Regions from separate parts of the Acidiphilium sp. 34-64-41 genome, predicted to be linked through region 2. Evidence: predicted binding sites of a transcription regulator. Region 2 holds the regulator's gene; each other region holds the start of a gene.
The links. The regulator LexA, encoded in region 2, represses DNA repair genes until DNA is damaged. The targets are predictions, from matches to a motif close to TGTTCTANNTANGTTC.
Positions count from the first base shown of each region.

Region 1: B7X49_RS04195 (ImuA family protein) is a predicted target of LexA. The motif match lies at 5,413-5,428, and genes of this name have one in related genera.
Region 3: B7X49_RS01825 (putative DNA modification/repair radical SAM protein) is a predicted target of LexA. The motif match lies at 3,114-3,129, and genes of this name have one in related genera.

Region 1 covers NZ_NCJX01000013.1:50,478-60,721, forward strand. The annotation lists gene B7X49_RS04165 (hypothetical protein) at 1-709, shown strand, start outside; gene B7X49_RS04170 (inorganic phosphate transporter) at 729-1,685, opposite strand; gene flgH (flagellar basal body L-ring protein FlgH) at 1,891-2,616, opposite strand; gene flgA (flagellar basal body P-ring formation chaperone FlgA) at 2,661-3,653, opposite strand; gene flgG (flagellar basal-body rod protein FlgG) at 3,706-4,488, opposite strand; gene B7X49_RS04190 (flagellar hook-basal body complex protein) at 4,515-5,258, opposite strand; gene B7X49_RS04195 (ImuA family protein) at 5,545-6,105, shown strand; gene B7X49_RS04200 (hypothetical protein) at 6,023-6,721, shown strand; gene B7X49_RS04205 (hypothetical protein) at 6,729-7,238, shown strand; gene B7X49_RS04210 (error-prone DNA polymerase) at 7,238-10,244, shown strand, end outside.
Region 2 covers NZ_NCJX01000039.1:29,517-39,760, forward strand. The annotation lists gene B7X49_RS09935 (CBS domain-containing protein) at 1-293, opposite strand, end outside; gene pdxY (pyridoxal kinase) at 428-1,258, opposite strand; gene B7X49_RS09945 (NADH:flavin oxidoreductase/NADH oxidase) at 1,191-2,441, shown strand; gene lexA (transcriptional repressor LexA) at 2,587-3,324, shown strand; gene B7X49_RS09955 (TerB family tellurite resistance protein) at 3,382-4,155, shown strand; gene B7X49_RS09960 (N-acetylmuramoyl-L-alanine amidase) at 4,152-4,814, shown strand; gene B7X49_RS09965 (hypothetical protein) at 5,035-5,238, shown strand; gene B7X49_RS09970 (hypothetical protein) at 5,253-5,621, shown strand; RNA gene rnpB (RNase P RNA component class A) at 5,623-6,017, shown strand; tRNA gene B7X49_RS09980 (tRNA-Thr) at 6,044-6,118, opposite strand; tRNA gene B7X49_RS09985 (tRNA-Ala) at 6,207-6,282, shown strand; partial or broken gene B7X49_RS18785 (carbamate kinase) at 6,415-7,272, opposite strand; gene argF (ornithine carbamoyltransferase) at 7,278-8,276, opposite strand; gene B7X49_RS10005 (arginine deiminase) at 8,317-9,543, opposite strand; gene B7X49_RS10010 (hypothetical protein) at 9,919-10,244, shown strand, end outside.
Region 3 covers NZ_NCJX01000005.1:38,896-49,139, forward strand. The annotation lists gene B7X49_RS01815 (membrane integrity-associated transporter subunit PqiC) at 1-203, shown strand, start outside; gene B7X49_RS01820 (UdgX family uracil-DNA binding protein) at 476-1,882, opposite strand; gene B7X49_RS01825 (putative DNA modification/repair radical SAM protein) at 1,879-3,093, opposite strand; gene B7X49_RS01830 (malate synthase G) at 3,235-5,403, shown strand; gene B7X49_RS01835 (retropepsin-like aspartic protease) at 5,488-6,381, shown strand; gene lptB (LPS export ABC transporter ATP-binding protein) at 6,428-7,168, opposite strand; gene B7X49_RS01845 (LptA/OstA family protein) at 7,216-8,199, opposite strand; gene lptC (LPS export ABC transporter periplasmic protein LptC) at 8,292-9,035, opposite strand; gene B7X49_RS01855 (SIS domain-containing protein) at 9,038-10,033, opposite strand; gene B7X49_RS01860 (ribonuclease D) at 10,148-10,244, opposite strand, start outside.

The sequences.
Region 1 (10,244 bases), on a different contig from region 2:
GCCCCGCTTCCGGCTCACCGGACCGGATGCCGATGCCGTGCATATCGAGACGCACCGCGACGATGCCGCGCAGCAAACCTTCGCGATGGTCAATCGCGGCGCGTATTGGGAATCGCTTGATGATATTCCCGAACCGCATGGCTTCGCGGTCACCATCACCATGGCGCACGGCGGCCACGCCCATCGTTACGACACGGCATTCGCCGAACATGACCACGGCGATCATGCGCACCACCATCATGCGCCGCCGAGCGATGCGCTCTATCAGCCGGCGGGGGGCGATGTCGCGGTGATGCTGCGGCACGTCCATGTCCACCGGCACGGGTCCGGCCCGGCGCACAGCCATCTGCACGATCATGACGGCACCACGATGCATGATGTCGCGATCGACGGCGGTGACGCGCCGTTGCACGAACACGCGCATAAAACCTCATCGCGCACCGCGTTGATGCTGATCCTGGGCTCCTCGCCGATGGTCGAAGGCATTCCGGCGTTTTTCGCTGCCGGCAAATTCGGCTTCGGCGTGATTGCGATCATGGCGATCGTGTTCGCGATCAGCACGATCGCAACCTATGTCGCGCTGTGCATCGCCTCGACCGCGGGTTTGCAGCGGATCAGCCTCGGCCCGCTCGAGCGCTACGGCGAGGTGCTGAGCGGCGCGTTCATCGTGCTGGTGGGCGTGGTGTTCTGGGTGTGGCCGGTTATCTGACCGCCGCACATCCGGTGCCTCATAGCGGCTGCGTGATCATCCGGAACAGCGCGGCGGCAGCGTAGGCCAGCGCGAACCCGGCACCGGGGCCGATGATCCAGCCGCGCCCGATGCCGCGCAAGACCTTCGCATCGATCGTCTGGCGCCCGCGCGCGAGGCCGGCGCCGGCCATCGCACCGATCAGCGCCTGATTCATCGAGGTGAAATCCCCGAACGCCACCGCGCCGAGCACCACCAGCGCCTGCACGGTCTGCGCCGCGGTCGCCATCGTGGGGTCCAGTTTCACCACATCGAACGCGACGCGCTCCAGCAGCGGGCGGCCCCACGTCAATACGCCCGCCGCGAGACCGATGCCGCCGCTGATACCGGCTGTGAGCACGCCGGCGACATGCGCCGACAGAAATACCGCCGTTGCGTTCGACACATCATTGGCCCCCATCGTCAGTGAGGCGATGGCCCCCGCGCCGACCAGCGCTTGCCCTATGATCGGCGCGCGCCGATGCGCGGCAAGGGCCGGAATCCGGTCGAACAGGCGGGTGAACAGAAACCCGCAGCCGCAGGCGATGAACGGTGCCAGCACCCACAGCAGCGCGAGGTGCACAATCGCGGCCCAATGCACCCCCAGCCGCAGCGCGATGCCGGCACCGACCAGCGCGAACACCAGGATCTGGATGGTCGAGGTCGGAATCCGGCGCCGGGTGAATACCGTCGTCAGCGCGAAGGCGGTGCCGATCACGATGATCGCCGGAACCGTGCCCAGCCCGCCCTTGAGAATACCGTGCCCGACATGGACCAGAACCCCATGGCTGAACATCGCCGCGCCGATCAGCGTCGCAATCGCCATCAACCGCAGGGCGGACGTCCGGTCGATCGATCCGGTGGCATAGGGCATGCCCATGCACGCGCCGGTATAATGAGCACCCATGCTCCAGGCGAAGGCGAGTGAAGTCAGTATCAGCAGGCCTGTCATGATCATCGGTTTATCCGGCCGGCGATCCGGCCACCCTTCCTGACCGACCAGCGAGACCGCACCGGCCGATATCATCGTCGCATCGGCGGCCGCGTCGGCCTGCAGCGGCGCCCTCCATAATGGAGCGCCATCGCCACAGCAATCGTGCCATCTCTCAGCACGATGCGCCACCGCGGGCGACAAAACCTGGCCGCCAAAATCGTGCGCGCCATCAGAACGGCACGATATCGTCGAGAATCTGCTGGCCGACCCTTGGCGACTGCTGGCCGCTGATCAAGCCGCGGCCGCCATAGGATATGCGTGCTTCGGCCAGTTGATTCGCCTGGACGATATTGTTGCTCGCAATGTCCTGCGGGCGGCAGATGCCCGAGACGGTCAGGACCCTGAGTTCATTGTTCACTCGCATTTCCTGGCGGGCGACGACGACGAAATTGCCGTTCGGCAGCACCTGTGTGATCTCGCCGGCCAAAGACAGGGTGACACTCTCATTCCGCTGGATCTGTCCGGTTCCGGTCGAATTGCCGGCCCCCGATACCGAAACGAGGCTGGATGGATTGACGCCCTTGCCCAGCACCCGCGGGATCAAACTCTCCAACCCGAACAGGTTTGGCACACCCATCGATTCAGAGCCGGTACGGCCCAGCGTCGTCTGGTCTTTCAGCGTCGCGGCATCGTTGATGTTGACGGTGATCGTGATGATGTCGCCCACCCGCGATGCCCGTTGATCCTTGAAAAACGCTCGCGCCCCGCGCCGCCACAGACTGTCGGGTGCGCTCGGCACATCGCGGAGCGGTGGCATCGGCATGCTCACTGGCCGCCAGGTTGCGGCTTGCGTCGGATTGGTGATCGGCGTCATCGGCGGCGCATGGCCGACATAGGACAGGTTCGAGAACGCACCACAACCACCCAGCGACAAAACCGAAATCACCGCCCCGATCGCGCGCGCATAACGGCCGCCATGATGGTAGGTCGCATCGCGCCTCACGGCTGACGCCCGGCAAGGTCATAATACGGATTGGCATTGTCGCCCCGGGTCGGCATGCTGCCCGGCAGCACATGCGCATGGTCTGGTCCATCGACCACGGCCTGCACGATTTCGTGGGACGACGGGTTGATCACCGGGATCACATGACCCGATCCGCCGGCCGCCAGAGCGACGCCCTGCGCGGTGACTTCAAGCCCCGGCATATCCACCGCCAGGCTCACCGTGGCGCCGCGCGCGACCAGGATGGGGTCGGCGATCATGCGGCGCGACAACGGCATTCCTTTGAGGATCGATTGACTGACCTGCATGCCGATGACGCGCGAAAGCGTCCTGATCGCGTCGTGCCGGTCATCATCCTGCGCTACCCAGGTCAGCCGCACATCGCTGTCGTTCAGTATGTCGCCGCGGGACAGATCATGCGTTGCGATCACCCGTTGCGTTTCGGGTTTTGCAACACCGCCGATCGTCGTGGTTACTGTATCCATCCGCGGCGCCGCGATGTGGGCAATGGCCCGGAAAGCTCCGGTATTGCGATCGAAAACCATTTGATCGATCGAAATATCCGGCCGGGAATTCGGCGGCACCATCGGCAGTTGTTCGCCTTCGAGGTTGATCGCTACATGACCCGCAGCCCCCGCCTGCCGCAAGGCCCGGCTTACCGCCGCGACGATCCGATCATGCCCGATTGGTGAGCCGGGGCGCTCGATCGAGACGGATTGATCGGAATCGCCGGGAAACCAGGCAACGCCATACCGCAGCGCGATCGCCGCCAGTTGCCGGCTGCCGACCACGATCCGTGCACCAGGGAGCGGTGCCGGCCCCAGCACCGCATCGGCGTTGATCCCGGCGTGATGGAACAGATCTTTCAGCTCGACGACGGGCCGGTCGATCAACACCAACGTGCGAGCCGACGGTGCGGATGGTGCGGCGGATATCGATGATGGCTGCTCTGCGGATTGCGCGATTGCAGCGGGTGCGCCAGCAACCATCGCGATAAACAGCAGGAAAGATGCGCGTCGGATCGACCGGGATGTCATGTCATCACAGCTGCGTCAGTGTGTTCAACATCTGGTTCGACGTCGTGATCACTTTGCTGTTCATCTCGTAGGCGCGCTGTGCCGTGATCAGGTCGGTGATTTCACTGACGACATTGACGTTGGAGTTTTCCACGAAGCCCTGCTGGACCGAACCGAAACCGGGCGAACTCGGAACCGCCGTCACCGGCGAACCGGATGCCGCGGTCTGGATGAGCAAATTGCCGCCCTGCGCTTCGAGCCCCGCATCGTTCGGAAAGGCCGCGAGCTGGAGCTGGCCCACGGTTTGCGGCGCCGTCTGGCCCGACAGGCTGACCTGCACCTGTCCTGACGCGTTGATCGTGACGTTGGTGGCGTTGGACGGAATCTGGATGCCCGGCTGCACGATATAACCATCGGCCGTCACGATTTCCCCGCTCGGCGACAGGCCGAACGTGCCATCACGCGTATAGGCCGTCTGTCCGGATGGCAGCGTGACCTGAAACCACCCGTTCCCCGAAATGGCGAGATCGAGCGAATTGTTGGTCTGCTGCAGATTGCCCTGCTGATCGATGCGATAGATCGCCGCCGTCTTGACCCCCAGCCCGATCTGGGTGCCGGAAGGCACGATCGTGCCGGCATCCGAACTGTTCGAACCGGCACGCCGCAGATCCTGATACAGCAGGTCCTGAAACTCGACCCGCTGGCGTTGATATCCGGTCGTGGTCATGTTGGCGATGTTGTTGGCGATGACTTCAACATTGGTCTGCTGGGCCTGCATGCCGGTTGCCGCGATATCGAGAGCGCGCATTCATGATCTCCAAAAAAAGCGTAAAATTAGCTGGTGGTCGCGCCGAGAATCTTGCTGATCGCCGACTGATCGCGCGCTCGTTCCGCCGTAACGAATTGCGCGATCATGCGGAAATTCTGACTGGCCTCGATCATTTTGGTGATTTCGACGATGGGCTGAACATTCGAACCCTCAACGGCGCCTTGCACGATGCCTGGATTGGCACTCGGCACCGGCGGTACTGTCGTTTGAAACAGATTGCCGCCCTGGTCCTTGAGCGTTTGCGGGTCGGGAACGGTCACCACGCCGACCTGACCGATGATGCCTTGCGCCGTGCTGATCGTGCCGTCCGCCGCGATCGTCAGCGTGCCGCTTTGCGGCGGGACCGTGATCGGCTGGCCTCCGGCGTCGAGCAGGGCATCGCCCGAGGCATTCGCGATCGTGCCGTTCGGCAACAGGCCGAACCGGCCATCGCGGGTCAGACGCGGGCCATTGGCGGTCGCTACCGTGAAATAGCCGCCGCCGGGCAGTGCCAGATCGAGCGGGTTGCCGGTCTGGTGCACGGCGCCCGGCGTGGCGTCGCGCCACGTGCCGATGGCTTGGGTGTATGATAATTTCGATCCGCCCGGCGGTGCGGTGACGCCGCGCATCCGATCGATCCAGGCGGCGGATTTGAGGTGGATCGCCTCGTAGCCGGGTGTCGCCACGTTTGCGATGTTGTTCGCGATCACGTCCACCGTGCGCGACGCGGTGATCATGCGCGAGAGAATGATACTGGTTGTATTATCCATTAGTCCTGTCACCGTTTTGGGACGTATCGGGTCGTTCGTCTGAAGCGGAACATGACGATGAAAGCTTAACAATCACCTAAAGAGCCCAGTGTTTTTTTGCCGTGGAGATATCCGCGATCGATCCGGCGCGGACCCTTGACTCCTGCAAAAACTAGAACAAAATAAGAACATGATAAACCGCACTCCCTCAATAATCGGACCCAGACGCGATCGGTTCGGTGTTCAGGACACGGACGATGCCGATCTCAGCCCTGATCCCGCTCGGCGTTTCCCGATGGAGGCCTTCATGCGCGGCGCCGTCCACGACATTGCCGGCGGCGATGCCACTTTGGGATTCGCGGTGGTGTGCCTGGCCGGCACGGTCGGCGTGCCGATCGTGTGGACCGGTGGCCGGCTCGATCTGTATCCGCCCGGTCTGGCCTGGTGCGCGCTCGACCCGGCACGACTGATCCTGGCCGAAACCCCGCATGAGTACGAACGCCTGGGCGCGCTCGAAATCGCGCTGCACGGCGGCATGCACGGGGTCGCGGTGGTCGAAACCGTGTCCCGCCTGGCGGCACGCCGGTTGTCCCTGGCGGCCCGCAGCGGCGGGGGGATCGGCCTGGTCCTGCGTCATCGCAGCGCCGGCGATTCAACCGCCTTTGCCGCCCGATGGCGCATCAGCGCGGCACGCTCCGGGCCGGACGGCGCGGCGCGCTGGTGTGCGGAATTGCTCTACGCACGGGGCAGGCCCCCGGGTGTTTTTCTGGTCGAGGTCGATCGCCATGCATCGCCGCCTGCTCTCGTTATGGTTCCCCAGCGTCCCCCGGCATCCCGACCCGCCGCATGGCGACAGCGGGCCGGATGAGCTGGATCTGCATGCGCTCGCCTTGTGGTGCCAGGCTTTCACGCCGCTCACTGCGGTCGACCCGCCCGATGGTCTTCTGCTCGATATCACCGGCTGCGCCCATCTGTTCGGTGGCGAGGCCGGATTGCGGGCAAGGCTTGCCGCGCTCTGGCCAGGGGCAAGGCTCGCAATCGCCGATACCGCCGCCGCCGCCTGGGCGCTGGCCCGCTATGGTCAGGCCGATACGCAGCCCCTCGCCGATTTGCCGCTCGCGGCGCTGCGCATCCCCGATGGCATGATCGCGCGGCTGCGCCGGCTCGGCATCAGGCGGATCGGCGAGTTGGCCGCACTGTCGCGCGGCGAGATCAGGGCGGGGTTCGGCGCCGATCTGCCGCTCAGGCTCGATCGTCTGCTCGGGCGCGCCCCGGAGGCGATGCTGTTCCTGAGTGCGCCGCCGTCGTACCGGGAGGTCGAATATCACGCCGAACCCTTGCTGGCGGCAGAGCAATTGCAGGCGGCGCTGGCCCGGCTCGCGCATAAACTATGTGCGGGTCTAGCGGCTGCCGAAGTGGGTCTGGTTGGCCTCAAAACCGGGTTTCACCGCATCGATGCGCGCGTGATCCGGCTTCGGCGTTGAGGCCATCGTGCTTTCCGCCGAAACCGCCCCGCTGGTGATGACCCAGCCCGAACTCGGCGGTGCCGCCGCCCCGCAGCATGCCCGCACGATCGACCGGTTGATGCGCCGCGCCCGCCTGTCCCGGTTTGCGCCGGATCAGACCCATATCCCGGAATTCGCAGCCCATCGCGTGCCGGTCACCACGCCGGAATCGCAATGGTCCGCCCCCTGCCATCCCCGACCGCTGCGCCTGTTCGAAAGACCGGAACCGATCACGGTGATCGCGCCGGTGCCCGACGATCCACCCCGCATGATGCAGTGGCGCGGCGCGAGCCATCGGGTGGTCCGCGCAACCGGGCCGGAGCGCATCGCGCGTGACTGGTGGCGCCACGATCCGCCGCCCACCCGCCCCGAAGCGGAGCGGGTGCGCGATTATTACGTGATCGAAAACGAGGCCGGCCAGCGCTTCTGGGTGTTCCGCGCCGGGCTGCACGCGGGCGAGGCTGCGCCGCGGTGGTTCATCCACGGTCTGTTCTGATGCTCTACGCCGAACTCGCCGCCACCAGCGCCTTCAGCTTTCTCGAAGGCGCCTCATCCCCCGAGGAACTGGTCGATCAGGCCAAGGCGCTCGGCCTCACGGCGATCGGCATCGCCGACCGCAACAGCGTCGCGGGCGTGGTGCGCGCCCATCGCGCAGCACAAGCCGCCGATCTGCGCCTGCTGGTGGGGGCGCGACTCTGCTTTGCCGATGCGCCGGACATCATCTGCTACCCCGAACATCGCGCCGCCTGGGGGCGGCTGTGCCGGTTGCTCAGCCTCGGCAAATCGCGTGCGAAAAAAGGCGAATGCCGCCTGTTCGCCGCCGATCTGGCCGGAAACGCCGCGGGCCAGCGCCTTATTCTGATGCCGCCCGATCGGCTCGACGATGAGTTCGCCGATCATTGCCACCGCCTCGCGGCCGATTTTTCCGGCCGCATCCATCTCGCCGCGCGCCGCCGCTACGCGCCGGATGATGCCGCCCATCTCGCCGCTCTGGCACGCCTCGCCGCCGCGGCGCGGATCGGGCTGATCGCGGTGAACGATGTGCTGCACCACGCGCCGCACCGCCGGCCTCTGCAGGATGTGCTGCGCTGCATCCGCCTCGGCTGCACGATCGAACAGGCCGGCACCAGGCTGGAGCCGCATGGCGAGCGCCATCTCAAGCCCGCCGCCGAAATGATCCGCCTGTTTCGCGGCCATGCGGCAGCGATCGCGGCCCAGGCCGAGGTGCTCGATGCGGTGCGTTTCACCCTCGATGAACTGCGTTACGAATATCCCGATGAGCCGATTCCGCCCGGCGTCACGCCGGATGCGCATCTGGCCGCACTTGCCTGGGCTGGCGCCGCCGCGCGCTATCCGGCCGGCATTCCTGATAAAATCCGGGCCACCATCGCGCGCGAGCTCGTGCTGATCGCACAACTCGACTACGCGCGCTATTTCCTGACCGTGCACGATATCGTCGCCTATGCGCGCAGCCAGGGCATTCTCTGCCAGGGGCGCGGCTCGGCGGCCAATTCGGCGGTGTGCTACGCGCTCGCCATCACCGCGGTCGATCCCGCCGAGATCGATTTGCTGTTCGAGCGGTTCGTCTCGGCCGAACGGCGCGAGCCGCCGGATATCGATGTCGATTTCGAACATGAACGCCGTGAGGAGGTGATTCAATATATTTACCGCCGCTACGGCCGGGAAAACGCGGCGATCGCCGCAACCGTCATCCACTACCGGCCGCGCAGCGCGATCCGCGAGGTCGGCAAGGTGCTGGGCCTGCCCGAGCCGGCGCTCGCCGCGCTGGCGGCGCAGAGCTGGAATCCCGGCGATGAGCTCTGGCCCGATGAGCGGGTGATCGAGGCCGGGCTCGATCCCGCGGCGGCCAAAGTCCGCCGCACGATCGAGCTTGCGCGCGACCTGGTCGATCTGCCGCGCCATCTGTCCCAGCATGTCGGCGGTTTCATCCTGACGCGCGACCGGCTCGACGAGACCGTCCCGATCGGGCCGGCCGGCATGCCCGGCCGCAGTTTCATCGAGTGGGACAAGGACGATATCGATGCGCTGGGCATGATGAAGGTCGATATCCTGGCGCTGGGCATGCTCACCTGCATTCGCAAATGCTTTGCCATGCTGGGCATTCCCGGCCTCGCGGACGTGCCGCGCGAGGATGCGCGGGTTTACGACATGCTGTGCACCGGCGATTCCATCGGCGTGTTCCAGGTGGAAAGCCGCGCACAGATGAACATGCTGCCGCGGCTGAAACCCCGGGCGTTCTACGACCTGGTCATCGAGGTTGCGATCGTTCGGCCCGGCCCGATCCAGGGTGACATGGTGCATCCCTATCTGCGCCGCCGCCAGGGGTTGGAAGACCATGAGTTGCCCGCGCCGCACCCGCAGCATGGTCATCCCGACGAACTCAGGCGCGTGCTCGGCCGCACCCTCGGCGTGCCCTTGTTTCAGGAACAGGCGATGCGAATCGCGATCGAGGCAGCCAAATTCACCCCCGGCGAAGCCAACGCCCTGCGCCGCGCGATGGCGACGTTCCGCAACATCGGCACGATCCACAAATTCCAGGCGCAGATGGTCGAAGGCATGGTCGCGCGCGGCTATCAGCGCGATTTCGCTGAACGCTGCTTCAAACAGATCGAAGGCTTCGGCACCTATGGGTTTCCCGAAAGCCATGCCGCGAGCTTTGCCCATCTGGTCTATGTCTCGGCCTGGCTGAAATGCCACCACCCGGCCGAATTCGCGGCCGCCCTGCTGAATTCGCAGCCGATGGGCTTCTACGCCCCCGCCCAGATCGTGCGCGATGCGCGCGCGCACGGCGTCGCGGTGCGTGCCGCGGATATCAACGCGAGCGATTGGGATTGCACGATCGAGCGCGGCGCCCTCAGGCTGGGTCTGCGGCTGATCGATGGGTTCCATGCCGATTGGGCGCAGCAGATCATCGCCGGACGCGGCGCAGGCTACGCAACACCGGCCGATCTGCAACGCCTGCCGCGCCCCGCGCTCGACAAACTCGCCGATGCCGGCGCCTTGCGGAGCCTGGGGTTCGATCGTCGCACCGCCCTTTGGCGCGTGGGCGTGATGGAAGATCAGGCATTGCCCTTGTTCGCGAATGCGCAGCACAGCAGCGTCACGCCCGCCCTGCCGGCGATGAGCGCGGGCGAACACGTCACCGCGGATTACCGCATCACCGGCCTGTCGCTGCGCGCCCACCCGATGGCGCTGCTGCGGCACAAACCAGCGCTCGCGGATGCGCGGCCCTGTGCCGATACGGCGACCGCGGCCGATCATTCGCGCATCGATCTGGCTGGCGTCGTGGTCGTGCGCCAGCGCCCCGGCAGCGCCAAGGGCACCGTGTTCATCACGATCGAGGATGAAACCGGCATCGCCAATCTGATCGTGTGGCCGGCGCATGTCCTGACCTATCGCGCGGTCATCATCGGCGCCGCGCTGATCCGCGCGCGGGGCAGGGTGCAGCGCAGCGCTGAAGGTGTGGTGCATGTCGTGGTCG
Region 2 (10,244 bases):
GTCATCAGGGTTTCGGCTTCGAAAATCGATGTGGCCGGCGTCGCCGTGGTCGGGGCGCGGGTCATCAGCTGGCTTGCCAGCATGTCGATTGTGCCGATGCCGTTCGCGGCGAGGCTGCGCACCACGTCGCGTTCCGACAGAATGCCCAGCAGATCGTTGTCGGATGATTGTACGACCACGGCACCGATCCGCTTTTCGGCCAGCACCACCACCACGTCGCGGATCCTGGTATCGGGCGATACGGAAATCAGCGCAGCCGGTTTCCGTTTCAACAAAGCAGCCATCGTCGTCATCATAATCCTCCCGAGGATTCTGGGCCCGTTGATCCGGGCCGGCGCCTGGGCGTTCGCCTCAGGCAAACATCAGATGACGATCATATGTCATCGAACGATCTCAAATCAATAAAATTACCAGCTGTGACCGGATTTCATCGCGCCGTTGCGCCCGACGCTGCCGCCACCCATGCAGCCTGGCCCGTCACGATGGCGAGTTCGTCACCACCCGCCTGCGCCGTGGCGGCGAGCAGCGCCGCACTCGCCGCACAGGCGGTGTTCAGCGCCGCTACCGCATCGTGATCGCGCAGGTAACGCGCCATGAACAATGCGGCGAACGCATCCCCCGCGCCGGAGAACGCGCGATCGAGCTTCGACACCGGGACGAAATGCCGCGCCTCGGGCGTCAGCAACAGAACATCGAGCATCCTGGGTGCGGTGTCCGCGCCGGTGAACCCGGTGAGCACCACGATCGGCGGGCCGAGCGCCGCCATCGCGGCGAAGGCGCTCGCGCGATCCGCCAGCGCCCGGCCGGTCAGAATTTCGAGTTCGAACGGGTTGGGAAACGCGATATCGGCCAGCGGCAGCAGGACATCGCGGAACGCGGCGACCAGCGCCGCCGGCACATAGACCCGCCCGGCATCGCCGATCACCGGATCGCACGCATAGAGCGCAGCCGGATGCGCCGCGCGTGCGCGTGCCACCGCATCGCACACGACCGGCACCGCCGCCGCCGCGCCGAGATAGCCCGATGCCACCGCGGCACAGCGCGCGAACGCACCGCGCGCGGCAAGGCCCTGGATCAGGGCCGCCATCGACGCCGGCGCCACGGGGCCACCTTCGGCGCCGCCGTGGCCCGGATGGTGGGAGAGCAGCGTGGTCGGCAGGGGCCAGACCTCATGACCGAGCCGCGCGTAGATGAACGCAGCCCCCGCATTGCCGACGCTGCCGTTCAGGACCTGGGACTGGATCGATAAAATCGCCATCGCGGCACTTGGCGCGATTGGCCTTCCGCTGGCAAGCTGGGGCATCGCCGCTACTGGCACGCTGCGGCATCGCCGCGGTTCGAACCCAAGGAGAGTTCCCCTGTCACGCATTCCGAAATTGTTGCAGCCGATCACCTTTCGCGCGGTCACCGCGAAGAACCGGATCGTCGTCTCGCCGATGTGTCAATACAGCGCGATCGACGGGCTGGGTCAGGACTGGCACATCCAGACACTCGGCGCCAAGGCGATGGGCGGTGCCGGCATCGTGTTCACCGAAGCGACGCATATAGCGCCCGAAGCGCGCATCACGCCCTATTGCCTCGGCCTGTGGAACGATGCGCAGGAGGCGTTCATGACCAGGCTCGCCACCTTGATCAGCTATGGCGGCGCCATCCCGGCGATCCAGATCGCCCATGCCGGGCGCAAGGCCAGCACGGTCGCCCCATGGGAGGGTGAACGGCACATCGCGCCCGATGCGCAAGGCGGCTGGCTGCCCGCCGCACCCAGCGCGATCCCCTACGCGCCGGATCGGCCGAACCCGCACGCCATGACCGAGAGCGATATCGCGACCACCATCCGCCAGTTTGCCGAGACCGCCGCGCGGGCTTACCGCGCCGGGTTCAAGATCGTCGAACTTCATGCCGCCCACGGCTATCTGCTGCATGAATTTCTTTCACCGATCAGCAATCACCGCACCGATCGCTACGGTGGCGACCTGGCAGCGCGTGCGCGCCTGTTGATGGAGGTGCTGGATGCGGTCCGCGCGGCCTGGCCGGTCGACCTGCCGGTATTCGTCCGCCTGTCCTGCACGGACTGGATCGAGGGCGGCCACACGATCGAGGATTCCGTGACGCTGGCGCGCTGGCTGCGCGAGCGTGGCGACGTCGACCTGATCGATTGTTCGAGCGCGGGCATCGCGCCGCAGCAGAAGATCGCCTCGGTCCATCCCGGCTATCAGGTTCCGTTCGCCGAGCGCATCCGCCGCGAAGCCGGCATTGCGACCGGGGCGGTCGGCATGATTCGCGAACCGGAACTTGCCGCCGAAATCATCGCCAACGAGCGGGCGGACCTCGTGTTCCTCGCCCGCGCGCTGCTGGCGGACCCGGCCTGGCCCAACCGTGCCGCCAGCCACTTCGGGCTCAAACCCGAGTTGGTGCCACAATATCAGCGCGCGCTGATCTAGCGCATGACGATTTGACGCCGCGCGCCAAAACAGGAACAAAACGCGATTATTCCGGCAATACCCCCTTGACGCGGCGCGGAATCGCTACCTAGAACATCGTGTTAGCGTTTTGTTCCAGAACGCGTCAGACCGAAACGAGGGATCGATGCTTACCCGCAAGCAACACGAACTGCTGGTGTTTATCGACCAGCATCTGCGCCGCACCGGTTGTTCGCCGAGTTTCGAGGAGATGAAGGACGGGCTCGATCTGAAGTCGAAATCCGGCATTCATCGTCTGATCGGTGCGCTGGAGGAACGCGGCTTCCTGCGCCGGCACAAGCATCGTGCGCGTGCGCTTGAAGTGATCCGGCTGCCGGCGGACAGCGTGCCAAACGAACGTGCGCCCGAACGCGCCTCGGAGCGCGCACCCGAGCGTGTCATCGACCAGAAATTCGCACCCAACGTTATCCGCGGCGATTTTTCCGGCCGCTTTCAGGGTGCGCGCGCCGCCGCCGAAGTCGCGGCGATCAGCCTGCCGCTTTATGGCCGGATCGCCGCCGGCCAGCCGATCGAGGCCTTGCGCGAGCATCAGATGGAAATCGAGGTTCCGATCGCGCTGATCGGCCAGGGCGATCATTACGCGCTGGAGGTGGCTGGCGATTCGATGATCGAGGCCGGCATTCTCGACGGCGACACCGCGATTATCCGCAAGGGCGAAACCGCCGAAAACGGGCAGATCGTGGTGGCGCTGGTCGATGACAACGAAGTGACGCTGAAGCGTCTGCGCCGGCGCGGCAACTCGACCGCGTTGGAACCGGCCAACGCACGGCATGAAACCCGCATTTTTCCCGCCGAACGGGTCAAGGTGCAGGGCTGCCTGGTTGCGCTGATGCGCCGATATTAGTCGGGCAGGGCCGGTCCCCCCTTTGACCTGACGGGCCTGCCACCCGATATGGGACGAATGGCGGTATGGGGTAAGGTTATCGGCGGCGTCGCCGGCTTCGCGTTCGGCGGGCCGATCGGTGCGATTGCGGGCGCGGCGCTTGGCCATGCGGCCGACACCGGCGATCTCGGTTCGCTGGGCGCGCGGGTCGGCCGGGTATTGCCGCTCGACTCCGCCCGGTTTGCCGCCATGCTGGGGCGGCGTGAGCAGGTGTTCGCGATCGCGGTGACCGTGCTTGCCGCCAAGCTTGCCAAATGCGACGGCCCGGTCAATCGCGCCGAGATCGATGCGTTCAAGCGCCAGTTCCGCATCGAAGACGCTGCGGTGCCGATGATCGGGCGGCTGTTCGATCAGGCGCGGGACGATGCCTCCGGCTTTGAGCCCTATGCGCGGCAGTTGGCCGAAAGCTTCGCGGACAATCGGCTCGCACTTGAACAGGTGTTCGGCGCCCTGCACGCGATCGCCCGCGCCGATGCGCCGCTCAACGGCCGCGAGGCGGACGTGCTGACCCGGATCGGGGTGGCTTTCGGCCTCGACGAAGCCGCCCGCAATCGGGCCGCCAACCCCTCATCCTTCGCGCAATCCGACGGCGATCCCTACGAGGTGCTCGGCATCGCCAGGACCGCGAGCAACGAAACCATCCGCGCCCATTGGAAGCAGCTGATGCGCGAAAACCACCCCGACCAGTTGGCTGCCCGCGGCGTTCCGGCGGAATTCGCCGCGCGCGCGACCGATCGCGTTGCCCGGATCAATGCCGCCTGGGACGACATCAAGCGCGAGCGGGGTCTGTGACCTCACCCAACCAGGACGACCGTCCGCCCGGCGCGCCGATCGATCATCTGGTACTCCACTACACCGGGATGCGCAGTGCCGCGGATGCCATTGCGCGGCTCTGCGACCCTGCCGCCAAGGTTTCGTCGCATTACGTCATCGAGGAAGATGGCACGGTCCATCAACTCGTGCCGGAAACACGCCGCGCCTGGCACGCCGGCATCAGTTTCTGGCGCGGGCGGCGCACTCTGAACGATTGCTCGATCGGCCTCGAAATCGTCAACCCGGGCCATGAGTGGGGCTATCGCGCCTTTCCGCCCGCGCAGATCGCCGCCGTCATCACGCTCGCCCAGGGCATCCTGGCGCGCCACCCGATTCCGGGCGCGCACGTCGTCGCGCATTCCGACATCGCGGCCGATCGCAAGCAGGACCCTGGTGAATTGTTCCCCTGGCGGCACCTCGCCACGCACGGGATCGGCCTGTGGACCGACGAATTCGCCGCGCCGTCCGACCCGCTCGGGGCACTGACCGCGATCGGGTATGATCCGGGGCTTGATCCGGTTGTTTCGATCACCGCGTTTCAACGGCGATTCTGGCCGTCATGCTGCGATGGCGTGATGGATGAGGCGACGGCCGGGCGGATTGGGGCGGTTGCTGGAGTGTTTGCTAAGGGGAGGTAAGGAAGCGCTTCTTTTTTGAAAAAAAGAAGCAAAAAACTTTCTGACTCGGGGGCACGGGCGTTTTCAAGGGCACGGGCCCAAATTAACAAAGTTTTTTTTGCTTCTTTTTTGTTCACAAAAAAGAAGATCCTTCCCTGTCCTTCCCTACCCTCCCATCCCCCCGAACCTTGCATTTCTATATAAAAACTATATAAAAATCCCCGAAACCCGGAGCACAGCCATGGCCGTTACCAGTTTCGAAGTCGACCAGCATACCGCCGAAGCGATATCGGAACTGCGCGGGCTGTTCGGGGTCAAGACCAATGCCGCGGTGATCCGGCGGGCGCTCGCTCTGGCCCAGGTGATCAGCCGTGAGGCGGCGGCGGACCATACCATCACAGTCAGCGGCAGGGCTGAGCCGGTCCGCATCGTGCTCAACGGGTAGGCACGGCGCCGGCGATGAGCGGCACGTCGCCAGGATTGTCGCCGGCGGTCCAGCTCGAGGATGTCGAACGCGGCCTGTCGGTCAAGGATCGGATCGCGCTCGGCGATGCTTCGATCCGGCGGCAGATCGCGATCGTGATCATGGCGCTGTTCGCGATCACCAACGTGCTTTCGGTCATCTTCATCGGCGTGCTTTATTATTTCGATCAGCGCGACATCGCTGATCACCTGATTCCGGCGACCGCGCGGGTGATTACGCCATCGGTCGTGATGAGCCTGCTCGGTGCCACGACCGTGCAGCTCGGCGCCATCGCGGTGATCATGGCGCGCGGCATTTTCAACGTGCCCATTGACCAGCCTTACCCGATCGTCGAAGAGACCTGAGCCAGACGGTTGGACGGCCGCCGTTCCGGGCAACCGGGGCGGAGGAAAGTCCGGGCTCCACGGAAACACGGTGCCGGTTAACGACCGGCGGGGGCGACCCCAGGGACAGTGCCACAGAAAACAAACCGCCCGCGCGTGCAAACCCGCGGGCAAGGGTGAAACGGTGCGGTAAGAGCGCACCGCGCCTCCGGTAACGTAGGCGGCAGGGTAAACCCCACCGGGAGCAAGACCGAATAGGGGTGGCCGGCGGCGTGAGCGATCATGGCCGCAGGGATGTTTTCGACCCGTCACCCGGGTTGGTCGCGCGAGGCGCGCAGCAATGCGCGTCCCAGACGAATGGCCGTCCACCATCCGCGAGGATGCGGACAGAACCCGGCTTACAGACCGTCTGGCATCTATATCAATAAGAGGAAGTGGGCGCGTGGTGCCGGGTGAGGGATTTGAACCCCCGACCTTCGGTTTACAAAACCGCTGCACTACCACTGTGCTAACCCGGCCGCGCCAGTGACCTCTTATCACGACCACGCCGGGTTTCCACCCCTTGCCTGCCCCCGCCACCCGGTTTATACGCCGCCCACGACCGGTGGGGCCATAGCTCAGTTGGGAGAGCGCCTGAATGGCATTCAGGAGGTCGGCGGTTCGATTCCGCTTGGCTCCACCAAATCAATCCTCCACGATGAAGAACCAGGTAGCGCAAGGCGCCAGGTCGCAACGTCCGGAAACCGATCGTGCCGGAATCGCTGACGATGCGCGTCCCCGCATCGCCATCGATCACCCGTGACAGATCAGCGAGCGCCCCGATCGCCGCTGGCCTGCCGGTGGCGGCCACGAACGATACGGCAGCCGCAACCTTCGGCCCCATCGAGCCTGCCTTGAACGCCTCGCCGTGGCGCCTCAATGCATCGGGGTCGGCCCGCCCGATCAAGCGCGCGTGTTCCGTGCCATAGTCGAGATAGACGCCAGACACGTCGGTCAGCATCACGAACAGGTCGGCCGCCACCTGTTGCGCCAGCAAGGCGCTGGCCGCGTCCTTATCGATCACGGCCTCGACTCCGTCCATTCGCCCGTCGACGCCGGCGGCGACGGGAATTCCCCCGCCACCCGCACAGATCACGATGACACCCGCCTCGATCAGCCGTTGGATGGGGCCGATTTCGACAATGGCTTGCGGCCGTGGCGAGGCGACCACGCGGCGCCATCCCTCACCATCGGGCGCGATCGACCAGTGATGCGTCGCCGCGATCAGGCGCGCGGCCGCTTCGTCCAGCATCGGGCCGATCGGCTTGGCCGGCGCGGCAAAAGCCGGATCATCCCGAGCGACGACAATCTGGGTCAACAGGGTTGCCACCTCGGTGCCAACCGGCAGCGCGTTGCGCAATTCGCGCTCGATCGCAAAGCCGATCCAGCCTTCGCTTTCCGCATCCAGCACATCCAGCGGCAACGCCGACTCAGCCGGCCCGGCCGCCGATTGCAGCGCGAGCAGCCCAACTTGCGGACCGTTGCCGTGCGTCAGGATCAATTGATGGCCGGCCGCGACCAATGCTGCGAGCGCGCGCGCCGCACCCCGCAGCGTATCCAACTGATTGGCGGCGGTCAGTGGCTGGCCGCGCTTGAGCAACGCGTTGCCGCCGAGTGCGATCACGATGCGCATGGCACTCAGCCCAACGTCGCGACCAGGATCGCCTTGATGGTGTGCATCCGGTTCTCCGCCTGATCGAACACGATCGATGCCGGGGATTCGAAAACATCATCGGCCACCTCCATCGCGGTGATGCCGAATTTCGCTTCGATATCGCGTCCGGTCGTCGTCTCTGCGTTATGGAACGATGGCAGGCAGTGCATGAATCTGGTCAGCGGATTGCCGGTTGCGGCCATCAACGCCGCGTTGACCTGATAGGGTTTCAGAAGATCGATCCGTTTCTGCCAGATCGATGGATCTTCGCCCATCGATACCCAGACGTCGGTATAGATGAAATCGGCGGCCGCGACCGCCTTGAGCGGATCGGTCTCGTACAGCACGGAGGCACCGCTTGTCGCCTCGAGCGCGCCGATATGACCGATGAACGCTGCCTCCGGCCGGAGTGCGGGCGGCGCGCCGATGGTTAGACGCATGCCCAGTTTTGCCGCCCCGGTCGCCAGCGAGCGCGCCATATTGTTGCGCCCATCACCCATGAAAGCGAACCGAACGTCCGACAGATTCTTGTGGGTGAATTCACGCATGGTCATGAAGTCCGCCAAGATCTGGGTCGGGTGCGATTGATCGGTCAAACCATTGTACACCGGCACGCCGGCATATTGCGCCAGTGTGACCGCGTCCGCCTGGCCGAAGCCGCGAAACTCGATCGCATCGAACATCCGCCCCAGCACGCGCGCGGTATCGCGCACGGTCTCGGCCTGACCGATATGGCTGCCGCCGGGCCCCATATACGTCACATGCGCGCCCTGATCGTGGGCCGCGACCTCAAAGCCGCTGCGTGTGCGGGTCGAATCCTTCTCGAAAATCAAGGCGATATTCTTGCCGGTCAGTGCCGCGCGCTCGAATCCGCCACGCTTGGCGGATTTCAGATCTTTTGCCATGTCCAGCAGGTAGCGGATTTCATCGGCGGCGAGATCATCAAGATCGATCACGCTTCTGCCGTGCAGATTGATGGCCATCGGATTGTCCTGTCTTTGGTTGATCAGATCGGGGGGTTGATCAGATCGGGTCGCGTACCAGCGGACACGTCATGCAATGGCCGCCACCGCGGCCGCGCCCGAGTTCCGAACCCGCAATGGTGATCACCTCGACGCCCGATTTGCGGAGTTGCGTGTTGGTATAAACATTGCGGTCGTAGGCGATCACCACACCGGGCGCGACCGCGACGACATTATTGCCGTCGTCCCATTGTTCCCGTTCCGCCTCGAACGCATCGCCGCCGGTCACGACCCGCCGCAGCGTCGCAACGCCGACCGCCTGCGCGACCACATCAACGAACGGTCCAACCTCGGCGACCACGCGGATCGCACCGGTGTCATCGCCCGGATAGAGCGAAAACGCCCTGATGTGATCGACGATGTCGGGAAACACCGTCACCAGATCCCGATCGCAGAAGGTGAACACGGTATCGAGATGCATATAGCTGCGGTCGCGCGGCATCAGCGCTGCGATCACCCGCCGCGCCGCCCCGTGTGCGAACAGACGACTGGCATATTCGGTCACGGCCTGCGGCGTCGATCGCTCGCCCATGCCGATCAGCACCACACCCTCGGCCAGCGGCATCACGTCGCCGCCTTCCAGGCTCAGCGGGCTGAAATCCTGGTCCGCAGCATCGAGGTAGCGGACGAAATCGGCATTCCTGAAGCGCGGGTGAAACCGATACACGCACGCCACATTGATCGCCTCCGGCCGGCGCGCCGGCCAGAACATCGGGTTGATGAACACCCCCTTGTTGACCCAACAAGAGCTGTCACGGGTAAATAACTGGTTCGGCAGCGGCGGCAGCACGAATTGATGATCCGCCTGGGTCAGGGCGAACAGGCCCCTGGCTGCAAATGGCAGCTCGGCCCGCGCAATCCCGCCGATCAGAAACCTCGCGAGCTGCGCGGCCGGCAATTCATCGAGCCAGGCGCGCATCTCCCCCATCGTACCATGACCGAGATGTTTCAGATCGACCCGCCGATCGAGCAGCCACGCCCGGGCTGACGCATCGGCCATCGCCTCGGCGAGCATTGCGCCGAATTCGTGCACGATCACCCCCCGTTCGCGCAGGGTATCGACAAACGCATCATGTTCCTGGCGCGCCTTCTTGACCCACAGGACATCGTCAAACAGAAACGCGTGGCAGTTGCCCGGCGTCAGCCGCTCAAGGCCAAGGTCGGGCCGGTGCACCAATACTTCGCGCAATATCCCAACCTCGGAATGAACGCCCAAAACGGCGGTCATGACTCGATCCGATCCGGCGAATGGTCCCGCCTGGCGGTCTTTACGATCGCGGCCGGCCGGGTGTGCGCGCAACAAGGTATCGTTCGACTCATCGAATAATCTCCGTCATGGCGGGGAGCCCCGGTGATGCAAAGTCCACCGGACGATGCGCGATCAACCAGCCCCCGGCAGGTTTCCAGCGTTTAAATGCCGACAGGTCCCGCCTCGCATTGATCTGAATCAAGGCACGCTTGGACGGTGTCCGCCACTTTGAGGAACGATCGGATCAAGCGCTGCATCGGGTGATGTCCGGAGGCGTCCACCGCTTCATCGCCCACCGACCCGATATCCCACGCCGCGTGTGACCGACCATTTCGTGAAGGATAACAATTTGCGATGCCCAGATCCCCCGGACTTATGCCGCTCGAACCCTCGTTCGACATCTTTCTGTTTGCCGTGGTCGGGGAAGACAGGCGCGGCGTGCCCGTCAGCGTGCTATCGATCCTGGCGCGCTCGAACATCGATCCGTGGGAGGAGGCCGCATCCCTCGCCCGACTGCCCCGCACGACCGCTGCCGATCGGCTGACCGGCCTGATCACGGCCGTGCCAGACGGGATCGAGGGTAGCGCATGCCCGGAGACCACCGCTTCACGCCTGGTCAAACTCCTGCCGCACGCCAGCATCGCCATCGATCATCCGTTCACGACCATGGCGCGCACCAC
Region 3 (10,244 bases), on a different contig from region 2:
ACCCCGATGCTACCGGCCAAATCACCCTCGACGCCGATGTCTCGATCAAACCCCAAACCAGCCAACACCGCCAAACCCGCCTCATCCACCTGCGCTCGCCCTCCAACGGCACCACGCCCACCCAGATCGCCGCCGCCATGTCCGCAGTATGGGGCGACTTCGCCACCCAGATCGCCACCCTCCTGGCCCCGGGCCACGCGTGACAACCCGATGCCTGCCGTTTTGGGGGCGCTTTGGGCAAGCAAGGCCAGGGGCTCTGCCCCTGGACCCCGTTAAAGGCGGAGCCTTTAAAATCCATTAGTTTTAAGTAAGGGGAGGGCGCTGCCTCGGACTTTTCGCCGATCTCGCCTGTGTCGCCCTCCCCTTACCTAAAACTAGCGGGTTCTAAGGGCTCCGCCCTTAGTGGGGGTCGAGGGGGCAAAGCCCCCCGCCTTGCTCACCCAAAGCGCCCCCCAAGACGGCAAGCATCAGGTTATCACGCGGAGGCCAAGGACCGGGCGTGTTGGAGGTCGGCGACGAAGGCGGTGTAGGCGGTTTGTTGGGTGGCGGGATCGGGCAGGCGCAGCAGGTAGGCGGGGTGGGTTGTGACGAAGCCGGCCTGGCCGTCGAAACTGATGGGGCCGCGGTTGCGCAGCAGCGGCAGGGGCTGGCCGGTGAGGGCGAGCAGAGCCGTCGCGCCGAGGGCCACGACCAGTTTGGGCTGCACGAAGCCGAGTTCCTGCATCAGCCACCAGCGGTAGTGTTTCACTTCGCTGGTGGTGGGGGATGCGTGCAGCCGGCGTTTGCCGCGTTGCTGGTATTTGAAATGTTTGACGGCGTTGGTGAGGTAGGTGGTGGTGCGATCGATTCCGGCCTCGGCGAGGGCGCGATCGAGCATTTGGCCGGCCGGGCCGACGAAGGGGCGGCCGGCGTTGTCTTCGGCGTCGCCCGGTTGTTCGCCGACCAGCATGATGGCCGCCCCGATCGGGCCTTCGCCGAGCACCGCGCGGGTTGCGCCTGGTACGAGGCTGGGGGCGGCGGCGATGATGCGGTTGAGATCGGCGAGGGTTTTCGGGTTTTGCTTGGCCATTGCGGCCACCGCCAGCGCGGGGTCGCGGTGGATCGGGGGGGCGGCTTCGCGTGCGACCATATCGCGCAGCCGCTCCGGTGCGCCGCGCACGAGGGCCGGGATCAGGCGCGCTTCGGGCAGGTTGTGCCAGTATTTGCCGGCCATTTCGCTGCGCATCGCGACCGTGTTGAGCCGTGCGGGATTGAAGATGCTTTCGTAATAGCTGCACCAGCCGGCTTCGAACGCGTCATCGGCCGGCAGGTGGTCTTTGGTGCCTGGGCCGCCGATGGCGAGGCGTTCGGTATCCCAGAACAGCGAGCCGACCGGGGTCAGGATGGCCCAGATCATGCTGCGGAATCGTTCGACGAAGAACCCCGCCGTCGCTTCGACGATGTAATGATCCGGCTCGAACCAGGCGATGTAGCGTGCCGTGCCATCGGGTCCGATGGTTTCGCGAAACCGCACGAAGGCGTGCATTTTGTGCAGATCGCGGCGGATGGCTTTGCGCATCGTCTCGAGGCGGCGGACCAGCGGGTCGGCGGGGTTGGCGAGCAGAGCGGGCTCGCCATGGCGCATCCGCCAGATCAGCCGATACAGCAGCGCGTAGCGTTCGGGGTCACGATGGCAGACCACCGGCGTGATCATCGCAGCGAGCGCCCGCGGCAGCATGACCGGTGGCGCATCGCCCGCGAGGCTGCCGCCGAACAGATCGCCCGCATCCGGCGTGCCCCAGACCACCGCATCCGGCGCGATATCGGCGGCGAGCAGGCGCCGGACTGCGAGGCGAAATCCGTCCTGGTCGGCGCCGGCGGCGAGGGTGACGGCTGTGTTCAATCGAACAGGCTCGGTTGCACCGGCGGTGCGATCAGGCTCTGGCGCAGATCGGCGCGGTCGATCAGCCGGGTGGGGCGATGATCGAGCGTGATCAGGAACGGTCGCAGTCGTTTGAGCCCGCTGGTCAGGCGGGCGATGTCATCGAGCCGCAGGCGCATGTGCCGGCGTGCCGCGAGGATTTTATCGACCGCCCTTGTGCCCAGCCCCGGCACCCGCAACAGCATTTCGCGCGGCGCGGTGTTCACATCGACCGGGAACAGCGCGCGGTGCTTCAGCGCCCAGGCGAGTTTCGGGTCGATATCGAGGTCGAGCATACCGGCATCGCCGCCTTCGGTGATTTCGGGCACGGTGAAGCCGTAGTAGCGCAGCAGCCAGTCCGCCTGATACAGCCGGTGTTCGCGTTGCAACGGTGGCGATTTCGCGGGCAGGAACCGGCTTGCCTCCGGGATCGGGCTGAAGGCGGAATAATAGACCCGCTTGAGCGCGTAGTTTTTGTACAGCGATGCGCTGGTGGTGAGCACGACATCGTCGGTCGCGGTATCGGCGCCGACGATCAATTGCGTGCTCTGCCCGGCCGGCGCGAAACGCCGGCGTTCCTCCTTCGCTTCGACGATGCGTTCGCGCATCTGCCCCATCGCGGTCTTGATGGTCGCGGTATTCTTTTCGGGCGCCAGATCTTCGAGGCTTTTCTGCAGCGGCAATTCGAGATTGATCGACAGCCGATCGGCGAACAGCCCGGCCTGCTCGATCAGCCAGGGATTGGCCTCGGGGATGGTTTTGAGATGGATGTAGCCGGCGAATCCGTGCTCGTTGCGCAGGGTTTTCGCCACCAGCATCATTTGTTCCATTGTGTAATCGGGCGATCGGATGATGCCGGACGAGAGGAACAGCCCTTCGATATAGTTGCGCTTGTAAAAACCGATGGTGAGGGAAACCACCTCCGCCACCGTGAAGCGGGCGCGTTTGGTGTTCGAGGAGCGGCGATTGATGCAATAGGCGCAGTCGAACAGGCAGTAATTGGTCAGCAGGATTTTCAGCAGCGAAATGCAGCGACCATCGGGCGTGTAGGAGTGGCAGATGCCCGAGCCGGTGGTCGAGCCGATGCCGTTTTTACCTGCCGCGCGTTTTTTGCCGCCGGACGAGGCGCAGGAGGCATCGTATTTCGCGGCATCGGCCAGAATCCGCAGTTTTGTGTCGAGCGCTTCATCCATCGATCGAACCATCAATCATTTGTTCACTATATGTTCGTAAAATCACGGTTGCAAGAGGAGGTTGTCAGCCCGCAGGTCCCGCCCACTCGACAAGCGCCCGGCGTTTGGCCAAAACCACCGCAACGGATGGAGACCCCCTTTATGAGCCAAACCTATATCGATGCCGGCAGCATCAAAATTGCCGCACCGCTGCACCAGTTCATCGCCACCGAAGCGCTGCCCGGCACCGGGCTCGAGCCGAGCGAATTCTGGCGTGGCTTCAGCGCGCTGATCGCCAAGCACGCGCCGCGCAATGCCGAACTGATGGCCGAGCGTGACCGTTTGCAGACCGCGATCGATCAGTGGCATCGCACCCACAAGGCGCAGCCGATCGATCAGGCGGCGTATCAGGCGTTTCTGCGTGAAATCGGCTATCTGCAGCCGGAGCCTTCGACGTTTGCGGTCAGCACCAGCACGGTCGATGCGGAAATCGCCACCATCGCCGGTCCGCAGCTGGTGGTGCCGGTGATGAACGCGCGCTACGCGCTGAACGCCGCCAACGCGCGCTGGGGCAGCCTGTACGATGCGCTCTACGGCACCGATGCGATCGCCGAATCCGATGGTCAGGCGCGCGGCAAGACCTATAATGAAAAGCGCGGTGCCGCCGTGGTTGCACGCGGGCGCGCGTTTCTCGATGCGAATTTTCCGCTCTCGGTCGGCAGCCACAAGGAAGCGCGCGGCTATCACATCCATAACGGCCATCTCGCGATCGTGCTGGAACGCGGTGAAACCGGCATCAAGCACGGCGCGCAATTCGCCGGCTACCGCGGCGATCCGGCAAAGCCGACCGCGATCCTGCTGCGCAACCACAATTTGTACGTCGAAATCGTGATCGATGCGACCAACACGATCGGCAAGACCGATCCGGCCGGCATCGCCGATCTGGTGATCGAATCCGCGATCAGCTCGATCATGGATGCCGAGGACAGCGTCGCCGCGGTGGATGCCGAGGACAAGGTGCTGGTCTATCGCAACTGGCTCGGTCTGATGAACGGCACGCTCGAAGAGCAGGTCGAAAAAGGCGGCACGCGCTTCACCCGCCGCCTCGCCGCCGATCGGGTCTACACCGCGCCGGATGGCACCGAATTCGCACTGCCCGGCCGGGTGCTGATGCTGATCCGCAATGTCGGGCACCATATCTATACCGATACCGTGCTCGATGCCGCCGGCAACCCGATCCCCGAGACCATGCTCGATCTGGTGGTGACAGCGCTGTGCGGCCTGCACGACATCAAGCGCACCACGGGGGTCAAAAACTCGCGCGCCGGGTCGATTTACATCGTCAAGCCCAAGATGCATGGCGCCGATGAAGTCGCTTACGCCGATGCGCTGTTCGGTGCGGTGGAAACCCTGCTGCATCTGCCGGCGAACACGATCAAAATGGGCATTATGGACGAGGAACGCCGCACCTCGGCCAATCTCGCCGCCTGTATCGAGGCGGCACAGCACCGCATCTTTTTCATCAACACCGGCTTTCTCGACCGCACCGGCGATGAAATCCATACCTCGATCGAAGCGGGCCCGATGATCCGCAAGAACGAGATCAAGAACACGCCCTGGATCAAATCCTACGAGGATCGCAACGTCGATATCGGCATCGCCTGCGGCCTGCCCGGCCACGCCCAGATCGGCAAGGGCATGTGGGCGGCCCCGGATGCGATGGCCGCGATGCTCGAGCAGAAAATCGGCCATCCGCGCGCCGGCGCCAACACCGCCTGGGTGCCATCGCCCACCGCGGCGACGCTGCATGCGCTGCACTACCACATGGTCGATATCGCTGCCCGCCAGGCCGAGCTGAAATCCCGCCCGATGGGATCGCTGAATGATCTGCTGATGATCCCGCTGGCCGGCCGGCCGAACTGGCAGCCGGACGATATTCAGCAGGAGCTCGACAACAATGCGCAGGGCATTCTCGGCTATGTGGTGCGCTGGATCGACCAGGGCATCGGCTGCTCGAAAGTGCCGGACATTCATAACGTGGCGCTGATGGAAGACCGCGCGACCCTGCGGATTTCCGCCCAGCACATCGCCAACTGGTTGCACCACGGCATCGTCACCGAGGCGCAGGTGATGGCGACGATGAAGCGGATGGCCGCGGTGGTCGATGGCCAGAACGCCGGCGATGCGCTCTACAAGCCGATGGCGCCGGGTTTCGACGGCATCGCGTTCCAGGCCGCCTGCGACCTGGTGTTCAAGGGCCGCACCCAGCCGAACGGTTATACCGAATTCATCCTGCATGACCGGCGCCGGGAGGCCAAAGCCGCCGCCTGACGCCGGCCGCATGATCACGGTGACGTGATTGGACGGACCGTAACATTCCGCCTCCTAATCGGTTTCCGATTAGGGGGGATGTTTGTGAATTTTGCTTTTGTGCTGGCTGGTATCGTGATGATGCTGGCCTTGGGCGGTTGTGCTTCATCGGGCGTGTGCAAACCCAAGCCGGTTGCCCTGCTCAACACCGCCTTTCCGAACAGCCCGATGCCGATCGTCCGCGCGCGGATGAACGGGTTGCCGGTGGATATCATGATCGATACCGGTGGCGCGTTTTCCAGCGTGACACCGTCGGTCGCCACCGCGCTCAATCTGCCGGTCGAGGCCAGCAAATCGCTGCTGGTCGCCGGAGCGGGCGGGTCGACGTTCACCTCGGTCGCGACGGTGCGCGATTTTCAACTCGGTGCTGCGCGCGGCAGCAAGATCCTGCTGCCCGTGCTCGCGTTGTCGGACCACAAACTGCCCGATGGGCGGCATCTCGGCGGCCTGATCGGCAACGACATCCTGCGTTATTACGATATCGACATCGACCTGCCGGCGCAGCAGGTGTTTCTGGTCGATACGTTCGATTGCGGCACGATCGTGCCATGGAGCGGTGCGCTACACCCGGTCGATTTCGGCAAGGCGGGCAACGGCGCACCGAAATTCCCGGTGACGCTGGATGGTCATCGCCTGACCGCGATTCTTGATACCGGTGCGGCAAGCAGTTTTCTGTCGGAATACCTGTTCCACGCCTCCGGCCTCGCGCCACAGATCGTGGGGGAGCGGAAATACAGCGGCGTCGGCAACCAGATCTTCATCGCAAAACTGTACCGCTTCAAGACGCTCATCTTTGGCGGGCTCGTCTGGCATCACCCGATCATTGCCGTCGGTGGTCATCTGGCGCAGATCGACAATCGTCTGGTGATCGGCGACAATCTGACCGCCCGCCACGAGATCTACATCTCGAACACCACAGATCAATTATTTGCAAGATAACGAATAAAAGTTTTTTGGCTCTTTTTTACAAAAAAGAACCCTTCTTTTACAGAATAAACCGATCCCCGAGATAAACCCGCCGCACATCCGGATGCGCGACAACCTCATCCGGCAGGCCCTCCATCAAAACCTGCCCGTCGTGCAAAATATAGGCCCGGTCGATCACTTCGAGCGTCTCGCGCACATTATGGTCGGTGATCACCACGCCGAGGCCGCGGTCCTTGAGTTGGGTGACCATGTCGCGGATTTCACCGACCGCGATGGGATCGATTCCGGCCAGCGGTTCATCGAGCAGGATGTAGCTTGGGCCGGTGGCGAGCGCGCGGGCGATTTCGACGCGGCGGCGTTCACCGCCCGACAGCGCGATGGCCGGGGTGCGCCGCAGGTGCAGAATGCTGAATTCCGCCAGCAACTCGGTCAGCATCGCATCGCGCCGGTCGCGGTCGTCTTCGACCACTTCCAGCGCCGCCATGATGTTCTGCTCCACCGTCAGGCCGCGAAACACGCTCGCCTCCTGCGGCAGGTAGCCAACCCCCAGGCGGGCGCGGCGATACATCGGCAGGGTCGAGATATCCGCGCCATCCAGCACGATCGAGCCGGTATCCGGCTGGATCAGCCCGACGATCATGTAGAACGTCGTCGTCTTGCCCGCGCCGTTCGGCCCGAGCAGCCCGACCACCTCGCCGCGCCGCAGCGTGACCGACACGTTGCGCACCACGGGGCGTTTGCGAAAGCTTTTGCCAAGACCGGTCGCCACCAGCCCCGTCCCCGATGGGATCGAAATCATACCGGCCGGCTCCCGATACCCGCCCTCGCTGACGCGCGATTGCTCGTTCATGAACCCGGTTTCCGCGCAGATTGCGGCGACTTCGCGGCAGGTCCGGGGGCGGAATTGGGCAGCACCATGCCCTCGACGCGATGGCCCTTGGTCGCCATCAGTGTCGCGATGCCGGTCTTCATGTTCACCTGGCCGCGCTGCCCGGCCAATTCGTTCGGTCCGTGCGTGATATGCACATCGCCGGTCAGGATCGCGATGCCGGTCGCCGGATGATACACGCCGTGCTCACCGGTCGCGATATCGGTCGCCGTCCGCACCACGACATGCCCGACCGCAACCACCTTGCGCAGCTTGCTCGCCTGATCGTCCGGATCGGACGGTGGTTTCGCCGCGGCGACACCCGGCGGCGCGGCTGCGACGAAATAGCCAGTCAGCGTATCGGCCGCGATCGATCGCTGGTCGTTCGTCACGATCAGCGCGTCGCCGATCGCCACCGCCTTGCGCTCCTGCGACCAATACTGGATCTGATCGCGCGCGGTCACAGTGTCGGTCGGCGTGGTCAGCTTCAGGTGCTTGCCGGTCAGGACCAATTCGTGCCGGTCCATATGGAACACCGCGAGATCGCCGAACGCCTGATCGGTCGCGGTGAAAATATGCACATTGCCGACGGCATCGAGCTGGGTGATCTGCGACGAGCCGGAATCGAGCCCGCCCAGCCCACCATCGGTCGCGGCGGGCTTGGTCGCGGGCGGCATGGTGCCCGTTTTCGGCTGATAATGCGCGACCAGTTGGTTAGCCGTCACCGTCACCTTGCCGCGCACGGCCTGGGCGCTGCCCATCGCCGTCACGGTGTGCGCCGTCTGGTTCCAGGCGATGCCGTTGCTCGCGGTGATGTTGATCGGCACCGGCGTCGGGCCGGAGCCGCCGTCGAAGCCGAGGGATTGGGCTTGGGCGGCTGCGGGTGCTGCGAACGCCAGAAAGAGAAGGAAGGAAGCACTTCTTTTTTTGGAAAAAAAGAAGCAAAAAAACTTTCCAACCATCAGTCCGTGCTGGTGCAACCGCCCATGGCCCAGATTAACAAAAGTTTTTTGCTGCTTTTTTACAAAAAAGCAGTCCTTGCCTTGCCTTACCGTCACGATCCGCCCCCAACGGCCGGAACCGCAACCTGATCAAGCACCACGTGCGAAGCGCCCTTGAACAAAATATCGCTGCCATGATTGGTCGCAACGAAGCCGTCCTGCGCGTGCAGCGTGCCGAACGGGCCGAACGCCTTGACCGGATCGGAGCCCTTGGCTGAGCCGCCCTTGATATCGATCGCGGCGCGGCTGGTGTGCAGGATCGTGCCGTCCTGGCGGTACAGCGTCACCTTGCCGGCCAGATCGAGCAACTGGCTGTTCTGGTGATACAGGCCGTGGCGCGCGTTCAGCATCAGCCAATTGCCGGATTTGGTGGTCAGGTCGCCCTTCGGCGCCACCAGGTTCAGCCGGCCCTGCGTGACCTGGATGACGCGCTGCGTCGTGATCGTGAATTTCTCGCCCTGCGCATCCACGCCGCGATACCGCGCCGTGCTCATGCGCGAAAGCGGCGCGCCGGCCGCAATCGCCTGTTTCTTGTACGAAATCCGGCCGATCGCAGCGCCGTTGCGCAGGTTGGGCAGCACCGCCAGCGCGGTGATCAGCACGGCGGCCGCCGCTGGCAGCGTATATTTGAAAATCGACACCGTGCGGCGGTGGCGTCCCAGCACCGCGCGCTGTTCTTCGCGTGTGCGGCTGAGTGCGGCCAGAATGCCCTCGCTGGTCAGCAGCGACCCCGATTTTTTTTCACCGCGTGGATCGAGACGGACGGCGGCCCGTTCGGGTGCGATCGGCGGTGTCATGCTCACGCCACCCCGGCGCGCAGCAGATCATGCATATGCACGATCCCGATCACGCGCCGCGCCGCATCGACCACGAACAGCGACATTACTTTGGGTTCCAGCGCCGTCATGTCGTGCAGCGCGTCTTCGGCGAGCGCCGCCGCGCCGATCACGCGGGGTGTGCGCGTCATGATGGCATCGGCGCGCCGGCCCAGGAACTCCGGGCCCATCGCGCGGCGCATATCGCCATCGGTGACGATGCCGAGAAGCGTGCCAGCCGGATCGACGATGCCGAGGCAGCCGAAATGCTTTTCCGTGATCAGCAGAATCGCCTGGTCCATCGTGGTATCGGGCCCGGCGAGCGGGATGGCGGCGCCGGTGTGCATCAGATCACTGACCCGCTTGAGCCGCGCGCCGAGCTTGCCGCCAGGATGGAACGAGGAAAAATCCGCCGCCGTAAAGCCGCGCCGACATAGCAGCGTGACGGCCAGCGCATCGCCCAGCGCCATCTGCATGGTGGTGCTGGTGGTCGGCGCCAGGCCGATCGGCCCGGCCTCCGGCGCGTTCGGCAGCAGCAGCACCTGCGTTGCCGCGCGCGCCAACGTGCTGTCGGCGCGCGCGGTGATCGCGATCAGCGGCAGGGCAAACCGCCGCGCATGGGTCACGATATCGGCGAGTTCCGCCGCTTCACCGGAATTGGACAGGGCCAGCACGACATCGCCCGGCACGATCATGCCGAGGTCGCCGTGGCTCGCCTCCGCCGGATGGACGAACAGGGCAGGGGTACCGGTCGAAGCCAAGGTCGCTGCGATTTTGCGGGCGACATGGCCGGATTTGCCCATGCCGGTCACCACCACGCGGCCGCCTGCTGCGTGCAGCAGCGAAACCGTGGCCGAGAACCCCGCACCCAGCGTGCCGGCCAGTGCTTTCAGCGCGTCGGCCTCGGTGCTCAGCACGTCGCGCGCGACCGCGAGATCGCGCGCAACCGACGCCAATTCGTCATCGCCGCCCCCGGCCATGCGGCCGATGCGGGGATGATCCAATGTCTGCCTCAGACTCATGATCCTGTATGGGACGATGGATCGCGTCGGGTCAACTGATCAGGGCGCAACCAAGTGTAATCGGTCGCGCGCTCAACGGTGGCTGAACAGGTCCGGGTCCTCATAGCCCAGCAGGTCGAGCCGGCCGCGCATCGGCAGGAAATCGTAGCAGGCCTGGGCGATATCGCGC